DNA from 4 places in the Brachybacterium avium genome. Region 1 is predicted to be linked to each of the others. Evidence: riboswitches for the same ligand, from Rfam matches in the RefSeq annotation. Region 1 holds a riboswitch; each other region holds the start of a gene.
What was found. A riboswitch is a leader RNA that binds a small molecule or an ion and turns the genes downstream of it on or off. The one in region 1 is predicted to bind thiamine pyrophosphate.
Positions count from the first base shown of each region.

Region 2: another riboswitch for thiamine pyrophosphate. It lies ahead of CFK39_RS04040 (ECF transporter S component); the one in region 1 lies ahead of CFK39_RS09070 (3-oxoacyl-ACP reductase).
Region 3: another riboswitch for thiamine pyrophosphate. It lies ahead of CFK39_RS13845 (ECF transporter S component); the one in region 1 lies ahead of CFK39_RS09070 (3-oxoacyl-ACP reductase).
Region 4: another riboswitch for thiamine pyrophosphate. It lies ahead of CFK39_RS06140 (bifunctional hydroxymethylpyrimidine kinase/phosphomethylpyrimidine kinase); the one in region 1 lies ahead of CFK39_RS09070 (3-oxoacyl-ACP reductase).

Region 1 covers NZ_CP022316.1:2,005,088-2,010,465, forward strand. Annotated here, with positions in the region: partial or broken gene CFK39_RS09055 (thiazole synthase) at 1-480, opposite strand, end outside; gene thiS (sulfur carrier protein ThiS) at 484-726, opposite strand; gene thiO (glycine oxidase ThiO) at 723-1,886, opposite strand; TPP riboswitch at 1,879-1,982, opposite strand; TPP riboswitch at 2,173-2,264, shown strand; gene CFK39_RS09070 (3-oxoacyl-ACP reductase) at 2,540-3,343, shown strand; partial or broken gene CFK39_RS09075 (LLM class flavin-dependent oxidoreductase) at 3,343-4,652, shown strand; gene CFK39_RS09080 (Gfo/Idh/MocA family protein) at 4,710-5,378, opposite strand, start outside.
Region 2 covers NZ_CP022316.1:886,698-892,075, reverse strand. Annotated here, with positions in the region: gene purQ (phosphoribosylformylglycinamidine synthase subunit PurQ) at 1-413, opposite strand, end outside; gene purS (phosphoribosylformylglycinamidine synthase subunit PurS) at 413-685, opposite strand; gene CFK39_RS04050 (MBL fold metallo-hydrolase) at 973-1,698, shown strand; gene CFK39_RS04045 (protein-L-isoaspartate O-methyltransferase family protein) at 1,748-2,350, shown strand; TPP riboswitch at 2,419-2,527, shown strand; gene CFK39_RS04040 (ECF transporter S component) at 2,566-3,270, shown strand; gene CFK39_RS04035 (ATP-binding cassette domain-containing protein) at 3,260-5,378, shown strand, end outside.
Region 3 covers NZ_CP022316.1:3,093,174-3,098,551, forward strand. Annotated here, with positions in the region: gene CFK39_RS13835 (ankyrin repeat domain-containing protein) at 1-308, opposite strand, end outside; gene CFK39_RS13840 (ATP-binding cassette domain-containing protein) at 329-2,299, opposite strand; gene CFK39_RS13845 (ECF transporter S component) at 2,436-3,017, opposite strand; TPP riboswitch at 3,061-3,166, opposite strand; gene CFK39_RS13850 (hypothetical protein) at 3,158-3,754, opposite strand; gene CFK39_RS13855 (M13 family metallopeptidase) at 3,751-5,378, opposite strand, start outside.
Region 4 covers NZ_CP022316.1:1,341,261-1,346,638, forward strand. Annotated here, with positions in the region: gene CFK39_RS06130 (AAA family ATPase) at 1-1,512, opposite strand, end outside; gene CFK39_RS06135 (exonuclease SbcCD subunit D) at 1,509-2,672, opposite strand; TPP riboswitch at 2,762-2,854, shown strand; gene CFK39_RS06140 (bifunctional hydroxymethylpyrimidine kinase/phosphomethylpyrimidine kinase) at 2,845-4,527, shown strand; gene CFK39_RS16740 (MFS transporter) at 4,524-4,988, shown strand; gene CFK39_RS06145 (MFS transporter) at 4,988-5,378, shown strand, end outside.

The DNA of each region.
Region 1 (5,378 bases):
CGGAGCTCCCAGCGGCATCACCGCGGCCGCGCCGACGTCCTGGAGGCGCTGCGCGAGGACCGGATCGTCCGTGGTGTACGGAAGCACGGTGAATCCGCGCTCGACGAGCATGGCGGTGGCCTCGACGAGCTCGACGCCATCGGGGAGCAGGGTGTCCTCATCGGCGATGACTTCGAGCTTCACCCAGTCCGTCTCGAGGGCCTGACGGCCCAGCTCCGCCGTCAGCACGGCGTCGCGGGCGCTGAAGCAGCCGGCGGTGTTGGGCAGGGCACGGATCCCCAGGCGGCGGATCATCGTGAACACGGAGTCCCGCGTCGTCGGGGAGAAGCGGCGCAGGGCGACCGTGGTCATCGCGGTGCCGGAGGCGAGCAGGGCTCGTTCCAGGGCCGCCAGGTCCGTGATGCCTCCGGTGCCCATGATCAGGCGGGAGCTCAGGGTCTCTCCGGCGATGACGAGTTCTGTCTCGGGGGTATCGGTCATGATTCATCCTCCTTGGACGGCGGTGACGAGCTCGTACCGGGCATCGGAGGTCAGCGGGGTGTGGGCCCAGCTGCTGCGCGGCAGGACCGCATCGTCGACCGCGATGGCCACGCCGAGCGGGGTGCCGTCGCACGCGCGCCCGTCGTCGCCGACCTCGCGGCCGAGGCGGTCGGCCACCAGGTCGCGGACCGTGACGGCGTCGGACAGGTCAAGATCCTCGCCGTTGACGTGGACGACGATGCTCATGAGACCTCCTGGAGGTGGGATGTGGTGGTGAAACGGGCGGGATCGACGGCGGCGAGCTCCTCGGCCATGTCCCCGGGCGGCGGTGCCCCGGGATCGGCCTCGAGCAGATCGGCGGTGCGCGCCGCGGCCCAGGCGGAGAGCAGGATCCCGTGGCGGTGGTAACCGGTGGACACGATCACTCGCGGGTCTGTCGGCACCGGTCCCAGCAGCGGGAGGTCATCCGGGGTGCCGGGGCGGGCGCGAGCGATCACTTCACGCAGTTCGGTGTCGCGGACGGAGGGGAGGACCTCGGCCGCGTCCTGCAGCAGGGTCAGCACCGCGCCGGCCGACGCGCCGACCATGTCGTCCTCCCGGCTGGTGGCCCCGAGCACGAGGCCGCCGCCGCGCGGCACCAGGTAGAGGGGACGCCCGCGGACCAGGGCTCGGACCGTGTGGTCCAGCAGGTTGTCCTCCTCGGGCAGCAGGGCGGAGGCGGGGACGTGCAGGCGCAGGATGTCACCGTGGACCGGGCGCAGCGACAGGTCGAGCACCCGGTGCGGTCCGTCGATCTCGGTGGTGCCGAGGCCGGCCGCGAGAATGATCCGGTCGGCGTCGATCTCCTCGGTGGAGGCGACGCGGCTGCCGATGGTGAGGGAGACGGGCGGCCCGTCGCCGGGACGCCCCGGGCCGGCCAATGCGTCGACGACGGCGGCGACCAGGGTGCGGGGGTCCACCTGGTGGTCGCGGGCGACGAGCATCGCCCCGGCCACGTGCCGGGCCAGCGTCGGAGCGCGACCGCGCAGCTGCGCGGACGTGAGCTCCTCGACCTCGGCACCCTCCGCGCACTGCTCCTGTGCGAGAAGACGCAGGGCCTCGAGGTCGGACCGGTCGCGGCCGACGACGAGGGTGGGGGTGTCGCGGTAGCCCAGCGGCTCCTCGGTGCGCAGGGCGAGCTCGGCGGCCAGCGCGCGGTGGTGGCTCGCGGCCTTCCTCATCAAGGGCCTCAGCGAGTGCTGGCCGAACTGGACCTCACTGGTGGGAGCCAGCATCCCGGCCGCTGCGTGGGTGGCCTGTTCGGCCACGCCGGTGGAACGGATCTCGACCCGGTGACCGCGGCGTCTCAGCTCCAAGGCGGTGAGCAGTCCGATGATCCCGGCGCCGACGACGGCGACGTGCTGCATGAGCGGTCCTCCTGACGGCGGCATTATCCGCATCCAGTGCTGGTGGTCGGCACGAGGCCCTCTCAGCCCGACGAACGGGCTCCCACGGAACCAGGCCACCCTACCCGCAGCGGCGGGCGGGCGGCGGCGAGGGTCCATCCCGGCGGATCGGCCGACGGTCTTCCGTCCCGGGTCGGCCCGGCCCAGCAGCGCACCGTCCACTGGGACGGGTGCCCTCCTTCCGCACGGTCGCCGCAGCTCCCGCACGGGACGAACCGCCGCACGGGCGGGGCCATGGGTATAGTCGACGACCGACACGGGGTGCCCGACAGGGCTGAGAACACACCCGGTGAACCTGATCGAGTTCGTACTCGCGGAGGAATGTCGTCGATGAGCTGCTGTGCACTGGTCTCACCTGCAGTGGCGCCGTATGCGGCGCCGGCTGCCGTGACACCCCGGCCAGCAGCGCACGATGTACGGGCATCGCAGGCAGTGATGACACCGTCCGGCCCGGGCCTGAAGGGCCTGCGCCTGCCGTCCGCGAGAACGGGATCAGAGCCGACCCCCGTCGTCCCGCTCCTCCACCTGTGGAGCGTTCTCCCGCCCCTGCCCGGATGCCGGTCCTTCCGCCATCCCGGGGGCTCGCATCCCGTCTTCGAAAGGACGAACCACTCATGACCTCCTCTTCCGCTGCGCCCGCGCAGTCCCGGAGCATCCCCGCCCTCGCCGACCAGGTGGTCCTGGTCACCGGAGGCGCCCGCGGCCTCGGCCGCGCGATCACCGAAGCCCTGCTGAGTGAGGGGGCCCGCGTCGTCATCAACCACCTCACCAGCGGCGACGCCGCACGGGAGCTCGCGGCCCGCCATCCCGGCCGAGCGGTCGCGGTGCGCGCCGACGTCAGGGACCGCGGCGAGGTGGAGGCACTGTTCGAGGCGGCGCAGGCCGAGTTCGGCGCGCCCGTCAGCACCGTTGTGAACAATGCGCTCAGCGGCTTCTCGTTCAACGGGGACGCGAGGGCGAAGGCGGACGCGATCGACTACGACGCCTTCTCGGCCCAGTTCGCAAGCGCCGTGCAGGGGGCGCTGAACACGATCCAGGCAGCGCTGCCGGGCTTCGACCGGGCGGGTTCGGGCCGCGTCATCAACGTCGGGACCAACCTCTTCCAGCATCCGGTGGTGCCCTACCACGACTACACCGCGGCCAAGGCGGCGCTGCTGTCGCTGACCCGCACCTTCTCCGCCGATCTCGGCCCGCGCGGCATCACGGTGAACATGGTCAGCGGCGGCCTGCTGCGCACCACCGACGCGAGCTCCGCGACGCCCGAGGCCGTCTTCGACGCGATCGCCGAGAGCACCCCGCTGCAGTCGGTGACCACACCCGCCGAGTTCGCCGATGCCGTGCTGTTCTTCGCCTCGCCGTGGTCGCGGGCGATCACCGGCCAGAACCTGGTCGTCGACGGCGGGCTGGTGAAGGACTGATGGCCGCGACTGCTACCCGCCACGTGCGGCTGAACCTGTTCGCGCACGCGGTCGGCCACCACGGCGCCGCCTGGCGCGCGCCCGGCTCCGCAGTGTCCCGCCTGGGCGACATCACCTACTGGGAAGAGCTCGCCCAGATCGCCGAGCGCGGCCGGCTCGACGCGATCTTCCTCGCAGACGGCCAGTCGATCGCGCCCACCGGCGCCGAGCGCGGGCCCAGCTGGTTCCTGGAACCGATCACGGTGCTCACGGCGATGGCCCGCGCCACCGAACGGATCGGCCTGGTCACCACGGTCTCAAGCACCTTCTGGGATCCGTTCCATGCGGCTCGGCTGCTCGCGAGCCTGGATCACATCTCCCACGGCCGGGCCGGGATCAACGTGGTCACCTCGATGACCGATGCGGAGGCCCGCAACCACAGCATGGCCGCGCTGCCCGCCCACGAGGAGCGGTACGGCACGGCGGAGGAGTTCATCCAGGTCCTCCATGGCCTGTGGGACTCGTGGCCGCGCGAGAGCATCCTTGCCGACCCGAGGGTGTGTACGCCGACTCCTCCCTGCTCCGTCCGCTGGATCACCTTGGTGACTCCTTCGCAGTCGACGGCCCGCTGAATGTGCCGACGCCGCCGCAGGGACGCCCGGTGCTGTTCCAGGCCGGAGCCTCGGAGCCGGGACGCGACCTCGCCGCCCGCTGGGCCGAGGGGATCTACGCGGTGGCCTGGGACCGCGAATCCGCGCACGCCTACCGCACGGACCTCCGTGCCCGCGCCACGGCGCTGGGCCGTGATCCGGACCTGCTCGCGGTGGTGCCGGGACTGGTCACCTACGTCGGCTCGACCGAGGAGGAGGTCCGGCGCATGCAGGCGGACCTCCACTCCCGCCTCCCCGTCGAGGACTCCCTGCGCCAGCTCGCCTTCTTCGTCGGCCAGGACACCTCGGGCTGGGAGCTGGACGCTCCCGTCCCGCCGCTGCCACCGCTGGAGGAGTTCACCGGCCCGAAGGGGCGCTACGCGACGGTGCTGCGGATCATCCGCACCACACGCCCGACGGTGCGTGAGCTGCTGGGCTTCCTCGCCGCCGGCGGTGGCCATGCCACGTTCATCGGCACTCCGGAGTCGGTGGCCGACGAGATCGAGCGCTGGGTCGATGCGGGTGCGGCCGACGGCTTCAACCTCATGCCGCCCACCCTCCCGGGAGGGATCGAGGACTTCGTCGACCAGGTCGTGCCCGTGCTGCAGGAGCGCGGCAGGTTCCGGCGCGAGTACTCCGGGTCCACCCTGCGCGAGCACCTGGGCCTGCCGCAGCCGTAGGCGGGGGCCCGCCGGGGTCGTGAGGTGGTGCGGCTGCGGGAGGGGTGCCCGGCCGGCTCACGCCCCCGGCCCCACCCCGCTGAGCCGGTACGCCTCCTTCAGGATCTCCAGCGAGGCCATCGCCTCGCCGGGCCCGATCCAGAAGGGCTCCGGCTCGTCCAGGCGCTCATAGAAGTCGCGGATCAGCAGCTCGTGGGAGACGCCCCAGTAGGAGCGGCCCCCGGAGGTCACCGAGCGTTCGGCGAGGGTCTCCACCCGGCCGTCGGCCCAGCGGCTCGTGAGCCCGCCGTCGGTGCCGCCGCGCAGCGTCAGATAGGCCCTCTCGCAGTCCAGCTCGAGCTCGACCGGGCGGTGCTGCGGGGCGGTGAGGGTGGCATAGAACGAAGTGGTGATGCCGCCGGGATGGTGCAGCAGCAGTTCGGCGGTGTCCTCGACCTCTATGACGTCTCCGTACTTGCGGGTCGCCACGTGCCCATCGGTGCGCTCCACCCCGCCCAGCAGCCACTGCACCAGGTCCAGGGTGTGGATGGCCTGGTTGATCAGCAGCCCGCCGCCGGAGCCGGCCCAGGTGCCGCGCCAGGGCTTGGCGCGGAAGTAGTCGGCGCTGCGGGTCCAGACCACGGAGGCCCAGGCTCCGCGCACCGCGCCGAGTTCGCCCGTGCCCAGCATCTCGGCCAAGTGCCGGCTGGCCAGGTTGTAGCGGTTCTGGAAGCAGATCCCGACCTT
Region 2 (5,378 bases), 1.1 Mb from region 1:
GGGATGCGGATCACCTGGCCCGCCTCGTACCCGCTGGTCCAGGCGGTGCGGGTGTTCTCCACCGTGAGCGGCTGGTCGCGGCAGAGGAACGCACGATGGGCGTTCTTGATCATCGCGCCGGGCAGCAGGTGCGTCTCGCACAGGATCTGGAAGCCGTTGCAGATGCCGAGCACCGGCATCCCACCCGTCGCGGCGTCGACCACTTTCTCCATCACCGGGGCGAATCCGCTGATGGCGCCGGCGCGCAGGTAGTCGCCGTAGGAGAAGCCGCCGGGCAGCACGATCGCGTCGACGTCCTTGAGGTCGCCCTCTCCGTGCCAGAGCGCGACGGGTTCGGCGCCGGCGAGCCGCACGGCGCGCAGCGCGTCCCGGTCATCGAGCGTGCCCGGGAAGGTCACCACACCGATGCGCATCAGGCCTGCGCCTTCCCGTCGGCGGCGTCCTCGACGTCGATCGAGACGACGTCCTCGATGACGGGGTTGGACAGCAGGGTCTCCGCGGCCTCGCGCAGGGAGGCGAGCACCTGCTCGGTGACCTCGCCCTCGACCTCGAGCTCGAACCGCTTGCCCTGACGGACCGAGGCGATGCCCTCGAAGCCCAGGCGGGGGAGCGCGGCGGCGACGGCCTTGCCCTGCGGGTCGAGGATCTCCGGCTTGGGCATGACGTGGACCACGACACGTGGCATGGGTGCTCTCCTGGGGGACGACGGCCGCGGGATGCGGTCCTGGCGGGTGAGGGCTGCGGGGCGGGCACGGTCGGCGCACGGGGCGGCCGACGGGACGAGCCCGACCCCTGACATGGTACCGAGCCGGAGCGTCCCGGCGGCGGGCTGCCCACCATGGGGTCCGCGTCTCGCCCGGGGCGCGGTCGCGCAGTGTGGGCGTTGTGGACTCAGCGCGGTCCGGCCCTGGGCAGGAGCCGTCCGCGACGATATGTTCGAGGCACACCTGACCTCGCCCCCGGGAGGACCCGATGAAGATCCACCACCTCGTCCATTCCTGCCTGCTCGTGGAGATCGCCGGGCGGCGCCTGCTCGTGGACCCCGGCGGCTTCAGCACGGAGGCCGTGCGCGGCCTGGACGCCGAGCTGCTGTCCGGACTGGACGCCGTGCTGATCACGCACCAGCATCCCGACCACCTCGACCGGGCACTGCTCCAGGAGGTGCTGGACCGGGCCGGCGGCGCCGAGGTGATCGCCGAGCCGGAGACGGCCGCGCTCCTCGCCGAACCCGCGGGCGATGCCGCCGCGATCCCGGCGCAGCGCCTGCTGGCCCTCGCCGCCGGGGACACGCATGAACTGCCTGCGGTCCCGGGCGAGCAGGCGGTGCGCCTCGAGGCCGTCGGCGGCCAGCACGCGGTCATCCACCCGGACATCCCCCGGGTGGGGAACTCGGGCCTGGTGCTCTCCGCCGGGGACGGTCCCCGCCTCGGCATCACCGGCGACTCGCTCGAACCGGTCCCGCAGTTCCGGGGCATCGACGTGCTCGCCTTCGCGGTGGTCGCTCCCTGGTCGAAGATCGGCGAGACCATCGACTTCCTGCGCGCTGTCGGCCCGGTGCTCGCGCTGCCGGTGCACGACGCGATCGCGAGCGACGCGGGCCGTCCGATCTTCCTGCGCCAGTCCACGAATCTCGCTCCCGAGGGCACCGAGGTGCGCGATTGGCCGGCAGACGGGGTCATCGAGGTCGGCGCGGACTGAGCACGCCCGGCCGAGCGCGCCGGGCCGAGGAGGTCGGGAAGTGAGCAAGATGCAGGAGCTGCTCGGCAGGGAGGTCCCTGCCGACCGGATCGCCCAGGCGATGCGGGCGGTGCCGCGGGCCCGTTTCCTCCCCGCCGCGCTCCGTCACCGGGCGGGCGAGGACGCCCCGCTGCCGATCGGTGAGGGGCAGACCAACTCGCAGCCCACCACCGTCGAGAACATGCTCCGCCTGCTCGAGGTGCGAGAGGGGCACCGGGTGCTCGACCTCGGAGCCGGCTCCGGATGGACCACCGCCCTGCTCGCCCATCTCGTCGGCCCCACCGGGGAGGTGCTGGGCCTCGAGCGCCAGCAGCGGCTGCTGAGCCCGGCGCGCACCGCGCTCGCCGAGACCGTGCCCGAGGGCCGGGCGAGGATCCGCGCCGCCCGGCCCGGCGTGCTCGGCGCCCCCGAGGACGCGCCCTTCGACCGGATCCTCGTCTCCGCCGGAGCCGGCCGCCTGCCGCCGGCGCTGCCCGCACAGCTGGGCGAGGGCGGGATCCTGGTCATCCCCGTCGGCCAGCAGATGCGACGGATCGCCCGCCGCGGCGACGCGCTGGAGGAGACCGTCCACGGGGCCTACCTCTTCGTGCCCCTCATCGAGGACCCGCCATGAGCCGAACCGGCCACGGAAGGGTCCGCCGGCTGGACACCGTGCACGGGAGGGACCGCTGCAGTTAGGGTGGCCCCGTGCACGGGAGTCCGGTAGGCCGGGCTGAGAGGGAGTTCTCGAACTCCGACCGTAGAACCTGATCCGGATCATGCCGGCGCAGGGAGCTCCGCCGAGCGAATGTCGCCGCGCGCCCGTGCCCGTCTGGAAAGGCACGGACCGTGATCCCCGCTTCTGACGACGCCTCCGCACCCACCACCGCTCCCGCCGCTGCCCCCGGCGGCCCGCCGCCCCCTGCGAGCCCGGACCCCGATCCCACACCCGCCCGCTCCCGACTCGGTCTGCGCGAGATCGTGCTGGTCGTCGTGCTCGGCGTGCTGTTCGGATTCCTGTACTGGGTGTTCGTCCAGGCCTGGAGCTGGCTGGCGATCGCGATGGGCCCCGCCGGTGATGTCGCCCAGCACGTGATCTTCGGCTCCTGGCTGTTGGTGGCCCCGATCGCGATCGCGATCATCCGCCGCCCCGGCGTGGGGATCCTCGCCGAGATGCTCGCCGGGACCATCGAAGTGGTGTTCCTGGGCAGCCCCGTCGGCCCGCTGCTGGTGCTCTCGGCCGCGCTGCAGGGCCTCGGCAGCGAGCTGCCCTTCGCCCTGACCCGCTACCGCCGCTTCGGCTGGGGCGTGTTCGCCGCCTCCGGTGCGCTCGGCGCGGGCCTGGTGTTCTTCTGGTCCGCGTACCGGATGGGCTGGTACGGCCAGGACCTGCTCACGCTGCGCCTGGGCATGCAGGTGCTCTCTGGGCTCGTCCTCGGCGGGCTGCTGGCCCGCGTGATCGTCCGCGCGCTGGAGCGCACCGGAGTGCTGACGAACTTCGCCATCGGTGCGTCGGCGCAGGCCGACGAGATCCCGCAGCGCCGTGTCCGCTGAGGCGGGAACGGTCCGGGACGACACATCGCGCCCGGTCGGGGCCGCCGCGTCCACCGAGCCCACAGCGCCTGCCGAGCTCGTCGTCGAGGCGAGGGACCTCGAGGTGGTGCTGCCCTCGGGCGCCGGTGTCGGCCCCTGGACCGGGACCCTGCGCGCGGGGGAGCAGGTGCTGCTGCTGGGACCCAGCGGCTGCGGCAAGTCCACGCTGCTGCGGGCGCTCGCCGGCGCGATCCCCGCCCATCAGCGGGGCCGGGTCACCGGGACGCTGCGGGTGGGGGAGATCGATCCGATCGCCGGCGGCGTCCTCGCCGCGTCCGCGGCCGTCGGATTCCTCGGGCAGGACCCGGCCGACGGGGTCTGCCTGCCGCAGGTGGCCGACGACGTCGCGCTCCCGCTGGAGAGCCGTTGCGTCCCGCCCGCGCAGATCGGCCAGCGCGTGCACCGCGCGCTGGCCGAGGCCGGGATCGATGACCTGAGCGAGCGCGCCGCCGCGACGCTGTCCGGCGGGCAGCTGCAGCGGGCAGGGCTCGCCGCGGCCGTGGTGGGCCGGCCCCGCCTGCTGCTGCTGGATGAACCGACCGCGATGCTCGACGCCGACGGGGTGCAGGCGGTGCGTGAGGCCGTCACGGCAGCCGCCGCCGGCGGCGAGGTCGCGGTGCTGCTGGTCGAGCACCGGCTCGACGACTGGGCGGGAGAGCGTGGGGTGGCGGGGCTGCCGCCGCGCACCATCGCCCTGGACGCCTCCGGTCGGGTGCTCGCCGACGGACCCACCGGGGAGGTCTTCGCCCGTCACGGCGCCACGCTGCGGGAGGCCGGGTGCTGGCTGCCGCGCGAGCTCGAGCAGCAGCTGGAGGGCGCGGCGGAGCTGAGTCCGGAGCGCTGTGCGGGCCCTGTCCGGGACCTCGCCCCGGACTCACCGGCGAATGCTGCGGCGGATCCCGCGAGGGAGCCGCTGCTGACCGTGCGGGGCGCCGAACTCGGCCATCAGGGTCGTCCGGTCCTCTCCGGGGTCGACCTCACCGTGCGTTCCGGGCAGTTGCTCGCCGTCGTCGGCCGCAACGGTGCCGGCAAATCCACCCTGCTGGGGGCGCTGTCCCGGCTGGATCCGCCGCTTCGCGGTGAGGTCGAGGGCGCTGCGGCGGGCCTGGTGTTCCAGCGGCCCGAGGCCCAGTTCGTGGCCGACACCGTGACCGGTGAGCTCGCGGCGTCCGGGGTGGATCCCGCCCAGGTCACGGCGATGCTCACCCGGCTCGGGCTCGAGGAGCAGCGGGAGGCGAGCCCCTTCGCGCTCTCCGGCGGTCAGCAGCGTCGCCTCTCCCTCGGCGCGATGCTGCTGACCGAGCGGCCGGTGCTGCTGGCGGACGAGCCCGGCTACGGCCTGGACCGAGCCGCCGCACACACCGTCCTCAACCAGCTGCGGGAGGCGGCTGATGCCGGGCAGGGGGTGGTCATCGCCACCCATGACCTGCGCACGGTGGAAGCGGCCGATGCGGTGGCCGTGATCGATGACGGCCGACTGAACGGGCCGATGCCGCCAGCAGACCTGCTGCAGGACACGGCGCTGCTGCAGCGCGCCGGGCTCGTCGCAGGAGAGCCGGTCGCGGACGCGTGCCCGCTGGCCGGGGCAGAGCCCCAGCCGGCCGCGGAGAAGCCTCCGTCGGCCGTGGAGCCCGACCCGAGGGCGGGCCCCCGGGGCCGGCTCGCCCGGCGCAACCCCACCGTGCTGCTGGCCCTGCTGACCGGCCTGAGCATCGTGTGCATCGCGCTCACCGACCCGGTGCCGCTGCTGGTGCTGTACGCGCTGCTCGGCGCCGGCGTGATGATCGGCTGCCGCCGCGGACCGCTGGCCCTGCTGCGCGGCCAGTTGCCGTTCGTGGTGTTCGCCAGCGGGATCTTTCTGGTCAATGTGGTCAGCCGCCCCGGGCACGAACCCTGGCCCGAGCTGCCGATCCGGATCACCGAGGAGGGGATCGTGCTGGGCGCGGCGCTGGCGCTGCGGGCGCTGGTGATCGGGCTCGGTGCCCTCACCGTCATGTGGGCGACCGAGCCGCGGAACACGATGGTGAGCCTGCAGCAGCATGCCCGCCTGCCCGCCCGGTTCACCTACG
Region 3 (5,378 bases), 1.1 Mb from region 1:
CCTTTGAACGCGACGCCCGCCAGCGGGGACTGACCGCGGTCGTTGACGAGGTCGACGTCGGCGCCGCGGGCGGCGAGTTCGCGCACCAGCTCGGCGTGGCCGTGATAGGCGGCGAGCATCAGCGGGGAATTCCCGGCCCCGTCGCGCAGGTCCACAGGGGCGCCCTGGTCGACCAGCGACAGGAGGGCGGCGGCGTCACCGGTGCGGGCGGCGTCGAGCAGCGAGTGGGCCAGGGCGATCACGGCCTCGTCCTCGGTGCTGACGGGGTCCTCGGGGCTGGTGGGCTGGGTGCGGGTGTCCTCGTTCACCGCTCCAGGGTACGACGCGCTCACCCCACCAGCATCCCCGCGATCAGCGGCCAGACCAGGAACCCGCCGGCGATCACGGCGCCGAGCAGGTCCGCCCGGCCCAGCGGGCTGGGTGCGGCCCAGGTGCGGTGGTCCGCCCCGGCGAATCCGCGCGCATCCATCGCCAGGGCCTGCTGCTCCGCCCCGCGCAGCGTGTCCACCAGCAGGGCGAGCGTGGCCCCGGCGAGCAGTCGCGGAGAGCGGGCGCTGCCCAGGCCCCGACGGATCCGCGTGCGGAGGATGACCTCCCACTGCCGGCCCAGATGACCGACCCGCACCAGCGCCGTCACCGAGGCGACGACCGGCCGGGCGGGCAGGCGCAGGCGCTGACCCAGCGCATCGCCGAGCGCCGTGGCCTCCACGCTGCCCAGCGCCAGCACCCCGGGGGCGACGAAGGCGGTGATCCGGGCGGCCTCCTTGAGTCCCAGCAGCCATGCCTCGCGCGACAGGGGCGGTGCGTCGCCGAGCAGGGCCGTGGTCCAGGCCAGCCCCGCTGCCGAGAGCAGGATCGGGGCTAGGCGCAGGGCGCCGCCGCGCAGCGTCCGCACCGCCAGCGGTGCCAGCAGCACCGTAGGGAGCAGGGCCAGCAGCCCGCCCTGCCAGGTCTGCACGGCGAAGGAGCCGGCCGCGGCGAGGATCCCGATGAGGCACAGGGTGAGCGGATTCAGCGCATCGGCGGGAAGCCGACGCCGCGGCGCGGGCGGTGGCCCGGCCGGATCCGGGGCCGGCAGCTCGAACCGGTCGGCGGCGGCCGCGATCAGCTCCGGGTCGTGGGTGGCGACCAGCACGGCGCAGCCGCGGGACGCGGCGTCCGCGAGCAGAGACTGCACGTCCCGGCGCCGACGGGCGTCCAGGCCGACAGTGGGCTCATCCAGCACCAGCAGGTCCGGGGCCTGGGCGAGGGCCGCTGCGGTCGCCAGGCGGCGCTGCTCCCCGCCGGAGAGACGATGGGGATGGGCGCCGGCGAGGTGCGCGAGCCCGGCGCGCTCCAGCAGCTCCTCGGCGAGGACGGGATCGGTGGCCCAGGGGGAGGCGCTCAGCTCGGCCCGCACGGTGGTCGCGACGAAGGAGTGCTCGGGGTTCTGGGGGACCGCCGCGATCCGTGCGGGCTCCGGCCGCTGCACCTCGCCGGTCGCCGGTGCGGCCGCATCGAGCAGGGTGCGCAGCATGGTGGTCTTCCCTGCTCCGGAGGGGCCGGTGAGCACGCTGAGGCGACCGGCGCGCACCTCGAGGTCCAGGGGCGAGGTCAGCCCGCGGGAGGGGACGGTGACGCCGCGCAGCGAGGCGACGATCGGCCCCGCCCCGACTGATCGCGTCGCGGCCGGTCGCGCCGCGCTCTTCTCCTCGGGGACCAGCACCCCGATCTCCTGCAGCAGCGCCCGCTGCTCGCGCAGCACCTCGCCCGGTGCCCCGTCGGCGAGGATCTGCGCCTGCTCGCCGAGCACCACCAACCGGTCCACGTGAGCCAGCCAGGGCCCCAGCCGGTGCTCGGCGATGACCAGACCGGCACCGTCGGCGGCCACGAGGATCGCCTCGCGGACACGGTCCGCGGTGTCGGGGTCGAGCATGCTGGTGGGCTCGTCCAGCAGCAGCAGCTCGGGGTCGAGGGCGAGGCCGCCGGCCAGTGCGATGCGCTGCTGCTGCCCGCCGGAGACCTCGAGCGGACCCCGCTGGGGATCCAGCCCCACCTGTGCGGCCGCGAGGGCTGCGGCGACGCGCTCACGGATCTCCGTGCGGTCCAGGGCGGCGTTCTCGGGCCCGAAGGCGATGTCGCGGAAGGCCGTCGCCGCGACCACGGCATGCGCGGGATTCTGCAGCAGCAGCCCGGCCTCCCCGGGCCGGGTCGGTGGAGGCAGCAGGCCGGTGCCCTCGCCGGATTCCTCGTCGAGGAGCCCGGCGAGGGCCCGCAGCACGGTCGACTTCCCGCTGCCGCTGGCACCCGCCAGCAGCACCCGCTGCCCGGCCGGGATCGTGAGGTCCAGCGAGGCGATCGTGGGCCGGGAGCGGGTCAGCGGTCGCCAGGTCAGACCGGTCAGCTGTCGACCGGTCGTGGCAGGGGCGCGGGGAGGGGTGATCGGGGCCGCCTGCTCAGGCCTCGGCGACCCGGGCGTGCTCCCGGCCGGCGGCGAGGGAGTCCACCGCGCCGGTGGAGACCAGCGCCCGTGCGGCCGCCCAGCCGAGCACGCCGCACAGCAGCACCCCGGAGACCAGGAAGCAGGCGAGCATCGCGCCGGAGAAGGCCCAGCTCATCTCCTGGTAGTACGCGACCTTCTCCCATCCCCACTCCAGCAGCGCGGCGAGGACGCCGCCCAGCACGGCGACCGGCAGGCCGAAGCGCCGGTAGCGGGTCAGCAGGAACGCGAGTTCGACGCCGCCGCCCTGCATCAGGCCGGAGATCGCGGTGCCCCAGCCCCACTGGCTGCCCAGCAGCATCGACAGCACGGCGGCGAGCAGCCCGGCCAGCAGGGCGGCACCGGGCTTGCGCACGATGAGCCCCGCGAGCATCGCCGGCAGGAACCAGATCCCGGCCAGCAGTCCCTCGGCGGGCTTGAACGTCGCGGTCAGCGGTCCGATCAGCGTGTACAGCTGGCCGTAGCCCAGGTACGCGACGCCGAAGGCGGCGCCGATCAGAACGGTGACCAGCAGGTCCACGGTACGGAAACGAGTCATCACTTCTCCTTCCCTCTGGAAGGGGCGCGGGCGCCGGCGGCGCTCCACGGATATCCCGACTCCCTACGCCGGTGTGAGCCGGATCAGGTTCGAGGGTCTGCGCGGGCTGCGCACTCTCAGCACCTCGCGGTGCTCCCCTGTCAGTGGATGACGAGGGGGAAGTCTACCCGTTCAGCGCCGGGAACGGATCGCCTGGTCGACCGCGGTGGCCGTGGCGTGCGGGTCCTCGGGGAGAGGATGTAGTGGGTGGAGCCGCGGCCGATGATCTCGACCATCGTCCCCGGCCGGGTGACCAGCATCCGGTAGGGCTGTTGGATCTGGTCGAGGGTGAAGATCTTCCGCGACCCGACAGGGGTGAGCTCCGCGGGCTGCGGAGTCGATGCGCGGCTGCGACGCCATCCGTAGCCGCCGAGGGCCACGCCCACCTGCGAGCGCGGCAGCTCGCGCAGCTGCACGGTGCGGAAATCCTCCAGCGGCCAGGGCTTGCGAGGCAGGAACCCTCCCAAGCTGACCGTCAGCCCGTGCCCGTCCACGATGAAGCGGGTCCGCTGCCCCATCCACGTCCACACCGCCAGGCCCAGGAACAGCACTGCCACCAGCAGCATGCCCAGCGATGTGGAGCGCTGCGCCATGAGCAGCGCGAGCACGGCGCCGGCCACCAGAGTGATCGCGATGCGGGTCCAGCCGATGGACGAGGGCCGCGTGCGACCCACGTAGAACGGCGCCTCCGGCCTCACCAGATGCTCACCCGCTCCTCGGGTGCGCGGTACATCGCATCACCCTCATGGACTTCGAAGGCGGTGTGGAACTCCTCCAGGTGGCTCGCGACCGTGTTGCAGCGGAACTCCATCGGGGCGTGGGGGTCCACGGCCAGGCGGCGGATCGCCTCCTGGGTGCGGTGGCGGCCGCGCCACACCGTCGCCCACGACCAGAACACCCGCTGCAGGCCGGTGAAGCCGTCGATCTCGGCCTCGACCTCGGCGGCGTCGTGGCTGGCCAGGTAGGCCTTCACCCCGATGGACAGTCCGCCCAGGTCGCCGATGTTCTCGCCGATGGTCAGGGCGCCGTTGACGCGATGGGAGTCGTCGAGGTCCCGGGGTGAGAGGGCCGAGTACTGGGTGATGAGCTGCGCGGCGCGGGTGTCGAAGGCCTCGCGGTCCTCGGGTGTCCACCAGGAGACCAGGTTGCCCTCGCCGTCGTACTTCGAGCCCTGATCGTCGAAGCCGTGGCCCACCTCGTGGCCGATGACCGCACCGATCCCGCCGAAGTTCACGGCGTCCTCGGCTTCGGCATCGAAAAACGGGGGCTGCAGGATCGCGGCGGGGAAGACGATCTCGTTCGCGCCCGGGTTGTAGTAGGCGTTGACCGTCTGCGGGGTCATGTGCCACTCGGTCTCGTCGATCGGCCCTCCCACTTTGGAGAACTCGAACGCGGCCTCGAAGCAGCGGGAGGCCCGGGCGCTGGCGACCAGGTCACCGGGCACGAGCTCGAGGCCGTCGTACTCGCGCCACTGCTCGGGGTAACCGATCTTCGGGGTGAACCGCTCGAGCTTGGCGAGGGCCTTCTGCCGGGTGGCCGGGGTCATCCACGGCAGGCTCCGGATGGAGTCGCGGTAGGCGTCCATCAGCGCGTCGACCAGCTCGGTCATGCGCTCCTTGTGCGCGGCCGGGAAGTGGCGGGCGACATATTCACGGCCCACCGCGAAGCCGACGACACCCTCGACGAAGGCGACACCGCGCTTCCACCGCTCCCGCAGCTCCTCGGCTCCCGAGAGGATCTTCCCGGAGAAGGCGAAGTCCTCCTCGACCAGGACGGCGGGACCGTACGGCGCGTAGGCGGACACGGCATGCACGGCCAGCCAGCTGCGCAGCACCTCGAGGTCCTCCCCGGCCAGCAGCCGGGCGGCGGCGGCGACGAAGTCGGGCTGACCGATCGAGACCACCTCGAAGGCCGTGGCCGGGGCACCGGTGCCCTCGACGTAGGCATCCCAGGGGAAGCTCGGCGCCAGCTCCCGGCGCTGGGCGGAGCCCATCGGGTTGTAGGACTTCTCCCGGTCGCGCAGGCGCACCACGTCCAGGTGGCAGGCGGCCAGACGGGTCTCGAAGTCCATCACGGCGGCGGCGAGGTCCTCGGCGCTCCCGGGGACCAGACCCTCGCGACCGGCGAGCCCCGTGACGCGGGCGAGGTTCGCCAGGTGCTGGACGTAGGCGGTGCGGATCTCGGCGTAGTCCTCCTCGCGGTAGTAGGACTCGTCCGGCAGGCCCAGCCCGCCCTGGTGGATCTTGACCTGGTAGTTCGTCGAGTCCATGTCGTCGGTCCAGACGTACGCCAGCAGCGCGGAGGTGCCGGAGTCCGGGGCCG
Region 4 (5,378 bases), 660 kb from region 1:
GGTGCGCAGGCTGGCTGCGGCCTGTTCGCGGGCGGTCTCGACCTGTTTCTGCTGGGCCGCGGCAGCGGTGGTGGCCTGTTGGCGCTCCTCGGCGGTGCGCAGCGCGAGCCGGGCGTCACCGAGAGCGGCGGCATCCTTGCGCGCGGCATCCCGGGCGGTGACCTGCTCGGTGCGTCGGGTCGGCCGTGCCTCGAGCTGCTCGGTGAGCGCGGCGAGGGCGGTCGTCGACGCGGTGAGCTGCTCGCGTCGCCCGGCGAGCTGCTGCTCCCGCGCGGGCAGCCCGGCCTCGAGCTCGACGAGGTCCTTCAGCGTGCCGGCGGCGGTCGTGGCCTCGTCGGCCGTTGCGGCCAGCTGGGCAGCAGCGTCCTCCTCCTCCAGCAGGTCCACCACCGACTTCTGCCGCTCCGCGGTGGTGCTCGCGAGCTGTGCGAGGGCCTCGACCACGGTGGCGGCCTTCGTGGTGGCGCCGTCGCGGCGACGCAGCACCTCGACGACGGGGCGAGCGGTCTCGTCGCGCTGCAGGGCGGTCTGCGCGCTCTCGAGGGCGGTCTTCTCCTTCTCGAGCCGATCGGCGAGCTCGTCGAGCTCCCGCCGGCGGTCGATGCGCGTGCGGGCGGTGGTCGCGGCCTCGGCCGCGGTGCGGGCGGCCTGTTCGGCGGTCCCGGCCTGCTCCGCCGCGCCACCGGCCTCGTCGGCCCGGGCGGTCACCGCCGCGAGGTGCTCCTCGGCGAGCCCGGCCAGCGGCTCCAGGCGCAGTGCAGCGGCGTGCTCCTCGAGCACGCCGACCGGTTCCTCCTCCAGAGCGGCGGCTTCGGTGAAGCGGGCCAGCGCGGTGCCGAGGGTCTGCTGGGCGGCGTCGACCTCGCGCCTGGCCTGCTTGCGCATCTCCTCGAGCTGCTTCTCGACGGCGGCGTAGGTCTCGGTGCCGAACACGCGCTGCAGCACCGTCTGGCGTTCCCCGGTGCCGGCGCGCAGGAAGCGGGCGAACTCGTTCTGCGGCAGCAGGACGGTCTGCGTGAACTGCTCGCGGGTCAGTCCCACGGCGCGCTGGATCTCGCGGCCCACTTCGTCGATCCGGGCGGCGATCGCTTCGACGCCGCTGCCCCCGCCTGCGGTGTCGGCGATGACGTCCTCGATCAGCTGCGGGGAGCCGATCCGCCAGAGCACGGCCTTGGCCTGCTCCTTCGTGGTGCCGGTGCCACGCAGTTTGGGGCGGTGGAACTCGGGTTGGCGGCGCACCCGGAAGATGCCGGAGGCGGTCTCGAACACCAGGTCCACCACGCTCGCCTCGGTGGGCGGCGCGAACTGCGAACGGATCCGGTCGCCGCTGCTGACGCTGCCGGCGACCTGCCCGTACAGGGCGTAGACGATGGCATCGAGGATCGTGGACTTGCCGGAGCCGGTGGGGCCCTCGAGCAGGAACATGCCGCTCGCGCCGAGAGCGGCGAGGTCGATCTGCACGGTGCCGGCGAAGGGGCCGATCCCGGTCAGGCGCAGGTGGTGAAGCTTCACGAGGCCTCCTGCTGGCGGCGCACCGCGGTATAGGCGCGGTCCAGGACCTCGTGCTCGGCGGCGGTGGGAGCCGCGCCGGTGACGTGGGCGAGGAAGTCGTCCATCACGTCCAACGGATTCTGCTCCCGCCGCACCACCGGGGTGCCCGCTCTCGCCTCCCGCCCCTCGGGCGCGTATTCGGTCAGCAGCAGTTGCGGGAAGGCCTCGCGCAGCTGTTCCTGCAGGTGGGCGGGGCGGGCCGGGTCGGTGACGACGGCCTTGATCCAGTCGCCGCCGTGCTCGGGGGCGCGGGCGAGGATCTCCTCGAGGGAGCCGCGCAGCTCGGTGAGCGGGCGCGGCACCGGGGTGTGGATCCGTCGGACCTCTGCCGCGGTCCCGGGGGCGCCGAGCTCGACCAGCAGCACCGACTTGCGGTGGTTCTTCTCGGAGAAGGAGAAGGCCAGCGGCGAGCCGGAGTACCAGGCGGGGGCGCCGACGAGGCGGGTGAGGTCCTGGCAGCCGTGCAGGTGGCCCAGCGCCAGGTAGTCGAGGCCTCCCAGCACACCGGCGGGCACCGAGTCGACGCCGCCGACGGAGAGGTCCCGCTCGGAGTCGCTGGCATCGCCGCCGGTGACGAAGGTGTGGGCGAGGACGACGGTGCGCGCTCCCGGATGCGCGGCGGCGCGCTCATGCACACGCTCCAGCGCGGCGCGGGTGACGGCCTCGTGGCTGCGAGCCAGCGGCGGCTCCCCCTCCGCGACCAGCTCGGTGCGGGCCCGGTCGGGTTCGAGGTAGGGCAGGCCGAAGAAGAGCACCTCGCCGTGCTCATCGGCCACGGAGACGGGGTGTTCGATGCCGGGAACGTCGGTGAGCAGGTGGATGCCGGCGCGCATCAGGGAACGGCCGAAGCCGAGCCGCTCCGGGGAGTCATGGTTCCCGGAGGTCAGCACCACGGTGGCGCCGGTGTCGGCCAGGCGCGCCAGGGCGCTGTCCAGCAGGGTCACGCTGGACACGGCGGGCACGGCGCGGTCGTAGACGTCGCCGGGGATGACGACCACGTCGACCCGCTCGGTCTCGACCAGCGCGACCAGCCAGTCGAGGAAGGCGGCCTGGTGGGCATGCAGGTCGACCTTGTGCAGGGTGCGGCCCAGGTGCCAGTCCGAGGTGTGCAGGATCTTCATGCCCTGAGCCTACGAGCGGGGGCCGACAGCCGGTGACGTCTCACCGTCGTGGACGGCGGGCCCCGCTGCGAGCTCGTGCTCTAGGGTGGTCGGCGGACACGGGGTGCGTGAGACGCGCTGAGATGACACCCGTGGAACCTGATCTAGTTCGTACTAGCGAAGGGATGTCCGCATGAGTTCGGATCCTTGCACCCAGTCCCCCTCTGCCCTCCTCCCCGTCCGGCCGACGGTGCCGCGCGTGGTCTCGATCGCGGGGACGGACCCCACCGGCGGCGCCGGCACCGCCGCGGATCTCAAGTCGATCACCGCCGCGGGCGGGTTCGGCATGGCCGTCGTCACCGCGGTGGTCGCCCAGAACACCCACGGCGTGCGCGACATCCATGTGCCGCCGGCCGAGTTCCTCGCCGCCCAACTGGCCGCGGTCAGCGATGACGTCACCCTCGAGGCCGTCAAGACCGGCATGCTCGGCACCGTCGAGGTCATCGAGACGGTCGCGGCCTGGCTCGACGCGCACCCACCGCGGGTGCTCGTGGTGGACCCGGTGATGGTCGCCACCAGCGGGCATCGCCTCCTGGAACCCGCGGCCGAGCAGGCGATGATCCGCTTCTGCCGTCGCGCGAGCGTGGTCACCCCCAACATCGACGAGCTCGCGGTGCTCACCGGTGCGCCGCGCGCGAGGAGCGAAGGGGAGGCGCTCGCGCAGGCCGGCCGCTGGGCGGCGGAGACCGGGGTCGCCGTCGTCGTCAAGACGGGTCACCTCGAGGACCGCGAGGTGAGCAACACCTGGGTGGAGGCCGACGGCGCGCAGCACCGGGCGAGCTCGGCCCGGGTGGAGACCACGAGCACGCACGGCACCGGCTGCTCCCTCGCCTCCGCCCTCGCCACCCGCCTCGGGGCCGGTCACAGCCCCGCCGCGGCCCTGGCCTGGGCGACCCAGTGGCTGCATGAGGCGATCGTGCACGGCGGGGCGCTGCACGTCGGGACGGGGCACGGCCCCGTTGACCACGCCCACCAGGGCCGACGGCTGGCAGCGGCCGGTTCCGCCGCGCCCTGGCTGCGGGTGGGCGAGGTCCCCGCCCGGCTCGAGACGCCCGAGGACCTGATCGATGCCTGCGCGGGAGCTGCCGGGACGGAGGCCGGGACCGCCCCGGTGCTCCCGGTCGTCGCCCCCGCCGGCCCGTGGACCGCCGCGCTCTGGGCCGCCGGCTCCTCCCTGGCTGCGCAGGTGGCGGGCTCCGGATTCGTCCGGGCGCTGGTGGAGGGGAGCCTGACCGGCCCGGCCTTCGAGTTCTATCTCGCCCAGGATGCGCTCTACCTCGCCCGCTACTCCCGCGCCCTGGCCGCCCTCGCGGAGGCGTCCACCACCGCCTCGGGCCGCACGTTCTGGGCGGAGTCCCCCCGGACCTGTCTGACGGTCGAGGCGGAGCTGCATCGTTCGTGGCTCTCCGCGGAACCGGCCGAGGATGGCACCGCCATCAGCCCGGTGACCAGCGCGTACACCGACTTCCTGCTCGCCCATGCGCTCGGCTCCGCCGCCCCGGTGACGGCCGCCGCGGTGCTGCCGTGCTTCTGGCTCTACGCGCAGGTGGGCGGTGATCTGGCCGAGATCGCGCCGGGCCATCCGTACGCCGCCTGGTTGGAGACCTATCGCGATCCCGGGTTCGTCGAGGGCGTGCAGGGGGCGCTGGGCGAGGTCGAGCGGGAGGTCGCTGCGGCCACCCCCGCCCAGCGGGCCGCGGCGACGCGAGCGTTCCTCCTGGCGTGCCGCCACGAGCTGGAGTTCTTCGAGCAGGCCCGTCGGCTCGAGCCGCACGCCGCCCAGGCGGAGGCCGTTCTCAGCGGGGCGACCCGATGACCGCTGCCGCCTCGACGCTCACCGAACCCCAGCAGCTGCCCCCGGCGGGGCGAGCCGCCCTGCGGGCCGGGGTGGTCGGCAACTTCATCGACAACATCCATGTGTTCCTGCCCGTGACGGCCCTCGCCCCCGCGATGCTGGTGCTCGCAGGGCCCGGTGCGACCGCCTCCACCGGGGCGCTGATCATCATCGCGATGCTCATGGGCCGTCCCGTCGGCGGGGTCGTGTTCGGCCGGATCTCGGACCGCCTCGGCCGCACCCGCACCACGCGGATCGCGATCGGCGGCACGGCCGCATGTGCGCTGGCGATCGCCCTGGTCCCCACCCATCAGCTGCTGGGCATCGGGACGGTGACGCTGATCCTGCTGCTGCGCTTCCTCGGCGGCATCTTCGTGGCCGGGAGTACTCGGCCGCGATCCCGCTGGCGATGGAATGGTCGGCGCCGCGTCGGCGCGGGCTGATGAGCGGGCTGATCCTGTCGATGGCCCCTTGGGCGCAGGCGGCGGTGGCCTTCGCCGTCGCCATGCTTCTGACGCTGCTCGGGCCGCAGCAGTACGCGGCCTGGGGGTGGCGGGTGCTGTTCGCGGCCGGGGCTCTGCTCTCCGTGGGCATGCTGCTGTACTACCGCCGGCAGGTGAGCGATGCCCCGCTGTTCACGCAGCAGCAGGAGGCACTTCCCGCGACCGGCCCGGGCACCGCGCCTGCGCCCGTGCCCGCGCCCGCACCGGCCCCGACCCTGCGCAGCCTGCTCACCGGTTCCTGGTCGCGCGCGTTCTGGCAGGTGTTCGCGATGATGACGGGGCTGTGGCTGCTGACCTACACCACCGTGCTGCTGCTCACCGAGCGGCTGT